Regions from separate parts of the Cupriavidus sp. genome, predicted to be linked through region 2. Evidence: predicted binding sites of a transcription regulator. Region 2 holds the regulator's gene; each other region holds the start of a gene.

Region 1 (3,278 bases), on a different contig from region 2:
GCAGGAGCGGCGCGCCGCCGATCCGATGCTGCCGCCGCGCCTGTTCCGCAATCGCGCTTACGTGATGGGCGTGGGCGCCTCGGCGCTGGCCGCACTGAATATTTTCCTGTGCATCTTCGCCCTGCCCCTGCATTTCCAGCTCGTACGCGACGCCGATGCGTCAACCTCGGGCCTGCTCGTGGTGCCGTTCCTGCTGTCGACCGTGGCTGGCAACTTCGTGGTGGCGTGGCTTGCGCCGCGCCTGGGTCGCATGCGCGAGATCCTGACCGGTGGCTATGTGGCGGCGGCCATGGGTCTGGTCGGGTTGGCGGCCGTTACCACTGAGGTGCCGACCGCGCTGGTACTGCTTGCAATGACCGTGGCCGGCATCGGTCTGGGCATGTCGATGGTGGGTACGCTGATCAGCGTACAGAACGCACTGGAGCGTCGCGACATGGGGGCCGGCACGGGCGCCCTGCTCGTGCTGCGTTCGCTGGGCAGTGCGCTGGGTGGTGCGCTGGCTGGAACGCTGCTGGCGATGGAATTCCGCGATGCCGTGGCCAAGTCGGGCGTCACCCGGCAACTGGATCTCGGTTCGTTGCGCCATGGCAGCGAAGCCATGGCCCACCTGTCGCCCGCCGTGCGCCAGATGCTGGCGGGTGGGGTCGAATCGGGCTTTCACCTGATCTTTGCAGCAGGTGCCGTGGCGGCGATCCTGGCGCTGGTCATCGTGCGCCGGATGCCGGACCTGGAGCTGCGCAGCAGCGTGACCGAGCACGCTGCCAAGATCCATATGGAGTGAGCGTGACGCAGGTACGTGCGGCGGGGTGTGTAGCCGTGGGTCATGACGCATGCTGCCCGACAGCGTAGACTTGCATGCATTGATCGACACCGGAGCCTGTATTCATGACCCGCCAACGTAGCTCGGCTGCCGCCGCCCCGCATATGAAACGGATGCAAGCCATTGCCCTGTTGGGCGTCATGGGAATGGCCGCTGCCGCCGCGCTGCTGCCGCACCCGGCCCGTGCTGCCGACAAGCCTGCTGGAGCGGCCATGTCGGCCTCGTCGGCCACGCAGGCGGCCGGCAACTGCCCGACGGCGTTGAATTTCCGTTTCCCGCGCCTGCAGGACGAAGCGCCGCAGAACCTCTGCCAGTACGCGGGCAAGGTCGTGCTGGTCGTGAACACCGCCAGCTATTGTGGCTTCACGCCGCAATACGAGGGCCTCGAGGCGCTTTACTCGAAGTATCGTGAGCGCGGTTTGGTGGTGCTGGGGTTCCCGTCGAACGATTTCTCGCAGGAGCCCGGTTCGGCAAAAGAGATTTCCGACTTTTGCTACAACACCTACGGCGTCAAGTTTCCAATGCTCGGCAAATCCCACGTGCGTGGCAGCGAGGCCAACCCGATGTACGTGATGCTGACCAAGGAGACCGGAACCGCGCCGAAGTGGAACTTCTACAAGTACCTGATCGACCGCAAGGGGCAGGTCATTGGCAGCTACAACAGCATGGTCAAGCCTGACGACAAGCAGTTTGTTGCGAAGATCGAGGAACTGCTGGGCTCGCGCTGACAAGCTGGTTTGTCCCGGGATCTACGCGGGTTCGTTGGCTCGCTGTTTCACTGATTCTTGATCGGCATCAAGCGTGAATAGCGCGAGCCTGATTACTTTCGCCGGTTGAAAACGACCACAACGGCGGGAGGGATCATGAGCAGGGTGCTGTACGAATCCAACGGACATATCTGTCTGGCATTCACTGACCTGGTGGATGAAGCGCACGGCGACGCCGTGCAGAGCAACCAGTTCCTGGTGGTGGACCATGGTCACGCAGCACTGATCGACCCGGGCGGGCAGATGACGTACAGCGAGCTGTACATGACCATCAGCCGCTATTTCCCGCCCAAGCAGCTCGACTATGTGATGGCGTCCCATGCCGACCCCGATATCGTGGCTTCGGTGGGACGCTGGCTCACCGCCTCGGAGAGCCGCGTGCTGATCTCCGAGGTGTGGGCGCGCTTCCTGCCGCATTTCTGCCAGGTGGGCAAGACATCGGGGCGCATCGTGCCGATTCCCGACAGCGGGTTGATCGTGCCACTGGGCAAGTCGTCGCTGATGGCCATTCCCGCGCACTTCCTGCATTCCGAGGGCAATTTCCAGTTCTACGATCCAGTCAGCAAGATCCTGTTTTCGGGAGACCTTGGCGCATCCATGACGACCGGTAGCGAGGCCGATGGCGTGGTGACCGATTTCGATACGCACGCGGTGCGCATGCTCGGGTTTCATCGCCGCTACATGAGTGGCAATCGCGCTTGTCAACTATGGGCGGCCATGGCCCGCACGCTCGATATCGCGCGCATCGTGCCGCAGCATGGCCCGTCGTTCCAGGGGCGCGAGATGGTGGAGCGGTTTATCGCCTGGGTCGAACAGTTGCAGTGTGGACTGGACCTGCTTGAGCCATCCCATTACCGCGCGCCGACCCAGGTGATGGGCTGAAGCGGTCGACGGCTGGTGCGCGCACCATGCGCGCTTGCGCTATGCTCGCGTGGCTGATGTCACCCGAGGAGACCAAGACGATGAAACTAGTCCGCGTAGGAAATCCCGGCGCAGAGCGCCCGGGCCTGGTAGACCGCGACGGCCGCGTGCGCGACCTGTCCGGTGTGATTGGCGGTATCGACGCCGCGCAACTGGCGCCCGCCGCGCTGGCGAAGCTCGCGGCGCTGGACCCGGCCACGCTGCCGGTGCTCGAAGGGCAGCGCCACGGCGTGCCCTGGACCGGGATCGGCAAGATCATTGCCATCGGGCTGAACTATGCCGACCACGCGGCCGAGGCCGGCATGCCGTTGCCCGCCGAACCGATCGTGTTCCTGAAAGCCAATACGTCGCTGAACGGCCCGAACGATGCCGTGATGCTGCCGTTCGAATCACACAAGTCCGACTGGGAGGTCGAGCTGGGTGTGGTGATTGGCACCACGGCGCGCAACGTGTCGAAGGCCCAGGCGCTCGAGCATGTGGCCGGCTACTGCGTGGTCAACGATGTTTCGGAACGCGAATTCCAGCTCGAACGCGGCGGTACCTGGGACAAGGGCAAGGGCTGCGATACGTTCTGCCCGGTGGGCCCATGGCTGGTTACGCGCGACGAGGTGCCCGACGCGCAGAAGCTGGGCATGTGGCTCGACGTCAATGGCGAGCGGATGCAGAAGGGCAGCACCGCAACCATGGTCTTCGACGTGGCAACCGTGGTCAGCTACGTCAGCCGCTTCATGACGCTGGAACCGGGCGACCTGATTGCCACCGGCACGCCG
Region 2 (3,278 bases):
TGAGCTGGGCAGCGAGATCCTGCAATTCTCGCTGGGCCCGTGGCAAACCTTCTGGATGCTGTTCTACGCGTTTGCGACGTGGGGCAATGCGGGCTTCATGCGCGAGCAGGTCTGCAAGTACATGTGTCCGTACGCGCGTTTCCAGAGCGTGATGGTCGATCGCGATACCTTTGTCGTGACCTATGACGTGGGGCGTGGCGAACCGCGTGGCAGCCGTTCGCGCAAGGCAGACCATCATGCGGCAGGCCTGGGCGATTGCGTGAACTGCAGCATCTGCGTGCAGGTGTGTCCGACCGGGATCGATATCCGCGATGGCCTGCAGTACGAGTGTATTGGTTGCGGGGCATGTATCGACGCCTGCAATCAGGTCATGGACAAGATGGAGTATCCGCGCGGGCTGATCCGGTACACATCGGAAAATGCGATGCGCAAGAGCCTGTCCGTGACCGATGCACGCAAACGGCTGATGCGCCCGCGCACAATCGTCTACACCATGATCTGGTTATTGCTGGCCGTAGGATTTGTCGCATCGCTGGCCATGCGCACCCCGCTCAAGGTCGACATCATCCGCGATCGCGGCGCACTTGGCCGCGAGGTGGAAGGGCGCTGGATCGAGAACGTGTACCGACTCCAGTTGATCAACACAACGGAAGCGCCGATGAAGGTGCGCGTGCAGGCCGGCAGTGATGAGTTGAAGGGGATGGTCGTCGAATACGATCACACCGCGGAAGCGTTGTCGCCCACATCGAACCGCTTGTTGCCAATCCGGATCCGCGTGCCGATCGACGATGCCAGGCAGGGGACGTACAAGATCAGCGTGACGGTGACCGCCGAAGCGGAACCCGCGCGTGCGGTGCAGATCCGGCAAAGCACGAGTTTTATCGTACCCCGCAATCTGTGATGCTTTATCTGTGAAGCTGGACGATACCAAGAGGAGAGCGCAATGACCCCACATCCCGCCAAGCCCTGGTACAAGGAGCCATGGCCGTGGATCCTGATGAGCGGACCGCTGCTGGCCATGATTGGTTGCGGCATCACGATCTGGCTGGCAAGCACGCATGCCGATATGCCGGTCGGGGATGCCACCCGTCATGGCCTGGTCGTGGAGAAGGTCGATGTTGACCATGCCCGGACACCAGCGAGGCAACCATGAGATTGCGCTGGCTGATGTGGGTGTTATGGCCGGCATTCCTGATGGGAGGCGCGGCAACGGCCGTGGTGTTCTCGGTGGTGGATCCTGGTGATCTCAGTTTTTTCGGGCATCCGGTCGAGGCATCGCGGCAGGCGGTCTATACGGTGGGATTCCTGGTGGCGTGGCTGTTCTGCGCGTTGTCCAGCGGGCTGACGCTGTACACGATGCCGGTGAAGCTCAGCGATACCGATGAACTCGAATAGGTCCGGTATGCATGAAGTGCCTGGGAACCCTGGAAAACGGAAAGGCCGCACCGGATGCGCTCCGGTGCGGCCTTTTGCATGTTGCTCGCGAAGGCGCCGTTCAGCAGGATCGGCTGTAGACCTGCTTGATACCCTCCATATCGACCAGCTTCACATGGCGCTGACGAATCTGGATCAGCCCCGCTTCCGCAAAGCGCGAGAACAGTCGGCTGACGGTTTCGAGCTTCAGGCCCAGGTAGCTGCCGATTTCCTCGCGGCTCATGCGCAGTACGAACTCTGTCGAGGAGTATCCGCGCGCCGACAGTCGTTCAGACATGTTGATCAGGAACGCCGCGAGACGCTCCTCGGCACGCATCGAGCCGAGCGTGATCAGCATCACCTGGTCCTGGGAGATTTCCTTGCTCATCAGGCGCAGGAACTGGCCTTGCAGCGACGGAAGCTGGCCCGACAATACCTGCAGGTCATCGAACCGCACGACGCAGACTTCGGTGTCTTCGAGTGCCGTGGCATCCGATGCGTGCTGCATCTCGCTGAGCCCGTCGAGACCGATCACTTCGCCGGGCAGGTGAAAGCCCGTGATCTGCGTGCGCCCGTCTTCCATCGTGACGTGCGTCTTCAGTGTGCCGAAGCGAATCGCATAGACCGCGGTGAGGGGCTCTCCCATGCGGTACAGCGTTTCACCCTTGTGAACACGAACGCGTTCCTGCACGAGCGTGTCCATTTTCACGAGGTCTTGCTGCGACATGCCCACGGGCAGGCAAAGCTGACCCATGGCACACGTGGAACAGCGGGGCGACATCTCGGTGACGGGAATGGAAGTCAACAATTGAAGTGCTCGTTTTGAATGCGCTTGAAGCGAGGGCGCGATGCAGGCATTTTACAGCGTCGAGTGACGCGGAAGCGAGGAACAGTTGCCATTTGGTGTACTTTTAAGCGTTTTTCTGGTGGCCCTGCTTGGCGGCGTGCATTGCGCCGCAATGTGCGGTGGCATTGCGATTGCCGCGGAGCAGAACGGCACGCGCCGGGTGGCCGCGATCGTGCATCGCTCGCCGCGTAGCTGGTGGGCCGAACTGTGCGTGATGCACGCCGGACGCCTGACCACCTACATGCTGCTTGGCGCATTGATGGGCGCGGTCGGCGCAACCGTGTGGAAGCAGGAGTATCTGCCACTGCAGCGCTGGCTCTATGCGGCCGGCAGTGTGATGCTGGTTCTTACCGGGCTGTGGTTGCTACGCGGGCGAACCAGTCTTGTCAGCTGGATCGAGCGGCTGGCATCGCGTGCCGCATCGCACGTCGTGCGCCTGGCGGGATCGGTGGCGGGATACGTGCCGGCAGCGGTGCGACGCGAGCAGCGCACCCCGCCGATGTTGCGCCGCTATGGCATGGGGCTGGCATGGGGTCTGGTACCCTGCGGCATGGTTTATGGGGCACTCGCCATGGCGCTGCTCGCTGGCAATGCGCCATCGGGTGCGCTCGTGATGGGTGCGTTCGGATTGGGCACGCTACCTAACCTGCTGGTGATCTCGGGGTTGTCTGGCTATCTGCGGCAGTTGTCACGCAAGCCGGTGATTCGGACCGCGTCGGCGCTGGTGGTGATCGGGTTTGGCGCGCTCGGCGTGGCGCGGGCGATCTGGCTTCCTGATACGCTCGCGCAACACGGTTTTTGCGTGGTGTTTTGAATCGACCACAGCGGCGGGTTGCGGGCGGGGGGCGGAATGCCATACAATCGCGAGAACCACGGTATCGCGCCGCGTCATGCTCGTGGCGTCGCCGGGGCGACATTCCTGATCTGGGGTGTCGGTCCAGGGTTTCGGGGCTGCTTAGGCATGCCGGAACCATTCCCACAGTCCATCCGGTTCAAAAGATCTGGTTAAAAGGCCGAC
Region 3 (3,278 bases), on a different contig from region 2:
TGGATCTTTGACGTTGCCGTCCCATCCATCGCCGTCATCCCGAACGCGCAGGACATGCTCGATCCCCTCGTCGTGCATCTCGACCCACACGCGGCTGGCATTGGCATGATGCACCACGTTGTTGAGTGCTTCCTGGACGATGCGGAACACTGCGGTGGTTTCCTGTTCCGTAGCGTCGATGAGACCGGGCGTGTCCACCTTGATGACTATTGGGTAACGGCGGCTGAAGTCCTTGGCGAGCCAGTCCAGCGCGTCGGCCAACCCAAGTTCGTCGAGCAATGCGGGACGCAGGTCGGCGGAGATTTGTCGCACGGCCGCGATTGCCGCGTCGATACCACCATGCATGGCCGATGTCCGTGCGAGGCTGGCCGTCGAAACGCCTTCACGGCGAAGATCGTCTTCCAGCATCACGAGATCCATCTTCATTGCACTCAGGCGCTGGCCGATGTCGTCGTGTAGTTCGCGGGCGACCCGGCGCTTTTCCTCCTCCCGGCTGGACAGGACACTGTCCGAGAGTGCCTGCAGTTCCTCGCGCGAGTGGCGTAATGCCGACTCCGCACGCATGCGCTCCGTGATGTCGCGCAGCATGACGGTAAAGAGCTTGCCGCGAAGGCTGTCGCTGGTCTGGGAAATCGATGCTTCGATGGGGAACTCGCTGCCGTCTTGCCGAAGACCGTAGAGCGTCCGTTGGTGACCCATTTGGCGATCCGACACACCCGTCACACCAAAGCGGCGCACATGGGCCGTGTGGGCATTACGGAAGCGTTCGGGCAACAGGATGTCCAACGGTTTGCCAAGGGCTTCCTCTGCCGCGATGCCGAACAGCGACTCCGCCATCGGGTTGAAAAGAACGATATGTTGCGCTTCGTCGATGGAAATAATCGCCTCCATTGACGTGCGCACGATTCCGGCAAGACTTGCCTCATTGGCCGATATAGTGGGACGGCCCATGCATCCGTCATCGTCATCTGGAGTATGGGGGATCATAGGCCAGTCTTAAGCTCGGCTTAATGTGGAGGCATGTGGGCTTGTGCCCGTACGTGGCAGGTCACCACATCACAATATACGAATTCCGACGATACCGACGAATTTGATGTTTGCCAGGACCGACGCAGACATCACGATTCTGAAGTCGGCGATTATGAGACGATTCGCATACTGTCTCTGACCCACGCTGTCATCCGGGAAGTTCGCTGCGTACGAGCAGCACGGGCGATCTGGCCTGCCTTACCACCCCCTCGGAGACGCTGCCGAGCACCAGCCGCCGGATGCCACGCAAGCCATGCGTGCCGCAGACGAGCAGATCCGCACCGATCGATTCGGCATGCGCACAGACGACGGCTGGCACCTGCCCCGGGGTGACGAATTCATCGAGCAGTGTTGTCTTGCCGGAGACCTTGGCGCGTTGCAACCGCTGCTCGGCTGCACCCAGGATCTTGTGCCCATACTCGGCGGTCCGCTTCCGCATCTCCCGGGGTGACATCACGCTGGTGTCGAACAGGAAGTCCGGATCGAGAGTGACATGAAGCACCTCGATGCGGGCATGCATGGCACGTGCGATGTCTATGGCCTTGTCGAGCGCCAGGTCCGCGCTACGGCTGCCGTCGATGGCGACGAGAATGCTCTGGAACATGGTTGCCCCCCTGCAACGAAGCCGGTTGCGAACAACCGGACTCACTGACTGAGCCTAGGACAACACGCGCGCGGCTGCTTGCGCTAGCGCAAGCCCGGGCGCGTTGCCAATGGCTTGACCCAGAACAAATTCAAGCGTGAATTCATTGCCATGATGAAGATGGCCGGATGATCCGGCGTAGCCAATGCAAGGAGCCCACAATGACCAGTCTGAAAAACTACGACCCATTTGCCATCGAGCCGATCAGCGACATGATGCAGGGCATGCTGCGCGCCTTTCGGGGTGTGGGCGATCCCGGCATCGTGTTCAAGGTGGACGTGACAGAATCGGAAGGTAGTTACACGCTGACTGCGGAACTGCCTGGCGTGAAGAAGGACGACATCGAGATCAGCGTCGATCGCGGGACGGTCATGATTTCCGCGAAGGTTGAAAGGACGGCAGAACAGCGCGATGGCGAGCGTGTCATCCGGCACGAACGTTACAGCGGTGCGATGCGTCGGGCTTTCACCCTCGATGCGGATATCGACGAAGGCAAGGTGGACGCGAGCTATACAAACGGGGTGCTGCACCTGGTGCTACCCAAGAAGGAAGCCACGCCTCAGAAGCGTATTGCGATTCGTTCCGAGGATGCCGGTCAGGAAATGCGTTCCTGACCATTGCCAGGACGGGTATGTCAATGACGAGCGGATGGTCGGACGCCATTGGCACGGAACAGGGGCTGAAGATGTAAAAGCATGTTCTGGTTGCGGTAGACGGCAGCACATCGGTGCATCGCGCGCTCGGCGAGGCGATTGTCCCGGTGTCGGCTTGCCACGAGCATCTGGAGATTTTCCATGTCATCGACTACACGTTTCTGCAGTACGAAATCGGATACGGTAATCGGGCGGACGTGGAGCCAGAGTTGCTGAACCTGGGATACTGTCCTGCGCGACGCCGCGGCGGCGGCCGCTGAGAAGTGCCGGTCTTCAGCATTCCGTAACGCTTCTCGACAGCGTGATCAACATGGGTGACGTGACGATACCGAACGGATACTGGCGCATGCGAGCAGGTGTGGGGTAGACACCGTTGTGACCGGCACCCATGGCCGTCGCGGGCTAAAGCGCGCCTTCCTTGGTCGTCGCGGAATCGCCGGCCAGGGAAGGCCCGGGTGGCCGTCATGCCAGTTCGGGATTCGGAGTGCTCGTAGCCAGTGCCGGTCGCGTCGGCAATCGGGTGCGCATCTCGATGGAATAGAGGAGCGGCTATACAGGAACGCGCTCCGGGGTATGCCCCGGGTCAGGCCTCGTTGGGGGAAAGCCAGGCCGACCGGGGCGATCCCGATGCGTCCGGCGCTGGCCGAACGAGCGTCGAGGCGAAATCGTCTATATCTTGCTGTACCTCGCCACTGACAATGTCCCGTTGCAGCAGCACCAGCACCGGATGCGGCGGTCTGCCGATTTCACCGGCGATCTCTTCCGCAGCGCGGAAACCGCCGCGCGCCGCCATCACCGCTACTGCGGCAAGACCGTCTCCCGCAGGGCGATGATCCCGCAGGAAGCTTCGCATCGGTGCAGCCAAATGGCCGACCCAGACGGGCGCCATGACGATCACGGTCGTGAATTTGTCCAAAGCGGGGCCCGTATACCGATAGGGCGCCCGCCGCCGG

Evidence for each region. The regulator FNR, encoded in region 2, switches genes on or off when oxygen is low (the NO sensors DNR and NnrR bind a similar motif). The targets are predictions, from matches to a motif close to TTGATNNNNATCAA.
Region 1: the regulator FNR is predicted to act here: its motif matches at 1,606-1,619, upstream of ACO550_RS03025 (oxygen-binding di-iron domain-containing protein).
Region 3: the regulator FNR is predicted to act here: its motif matches at 1,748-1,761, upstream of ACO550_RS24005 (universal stress protein).

The regions. Positions count from the first base shown of each region.
Region 1 is NZ_DBHKYV010000001.1:637,528-640,805, reverse strand. Features, by position in the region: gene ACO550_RS03035 (MFS transporter) at 1-781, shown strand, start outside; gene ACO550_RS03030 (glutathione peroxidase) at 886-1,548, shown strand; gene ACO550_RS03025 (oxygen-binding di-iron domain-containing protein) at 1,684-2,469, shown strand; gene ACO550_RS03020 (fumarylacetoacetate hydrolase family protein) at 2,550-3,278, shown strand, end outside.
Region 2 is NZ_DBHKYV010000030.1:65,523-68,800, forward strand. Features, by position in the region: gene ccoG (cytochrome c oxidase accessory protein CcoG) at 1-901, shown strand, start outside; gene ACO550_RS28010 (hypothetical protein) at 944-1,153, shown strand; gene ACO550_RS28015 (hypothetical protein) at 1,150-1,395, shown strand; gene fnr (fumarate/nitrate reduction transcriptional regulator Fnr) at 1,496-2,221, opposite strand; gene ACO550_RS28025 (urease accessory protein UreH domain-containing protein) at 2,307-3,074, shown strand.
Region 3 is NZ_DBHKYV010000023.1:8,093-11,370, reverse strand. Features, by position in the region: gene ACO550_RS24010 (PAS domain S-box protein) at 1-987, opposite strand, end outside; gene ACO550_RS24005 (universal stress protein) at 1,178-1,633, opposite strand; gene ACO550_RS24000 (Hsp20 family protein) at 1,834-2,286, shown strand; gene ACO550_RS23995 (hypothetical protein) at 2,400-2,585, shown strand; gene ACO550_RS23990 (hypothetical protein) at 2,909-3,278, opposite strand, start outside.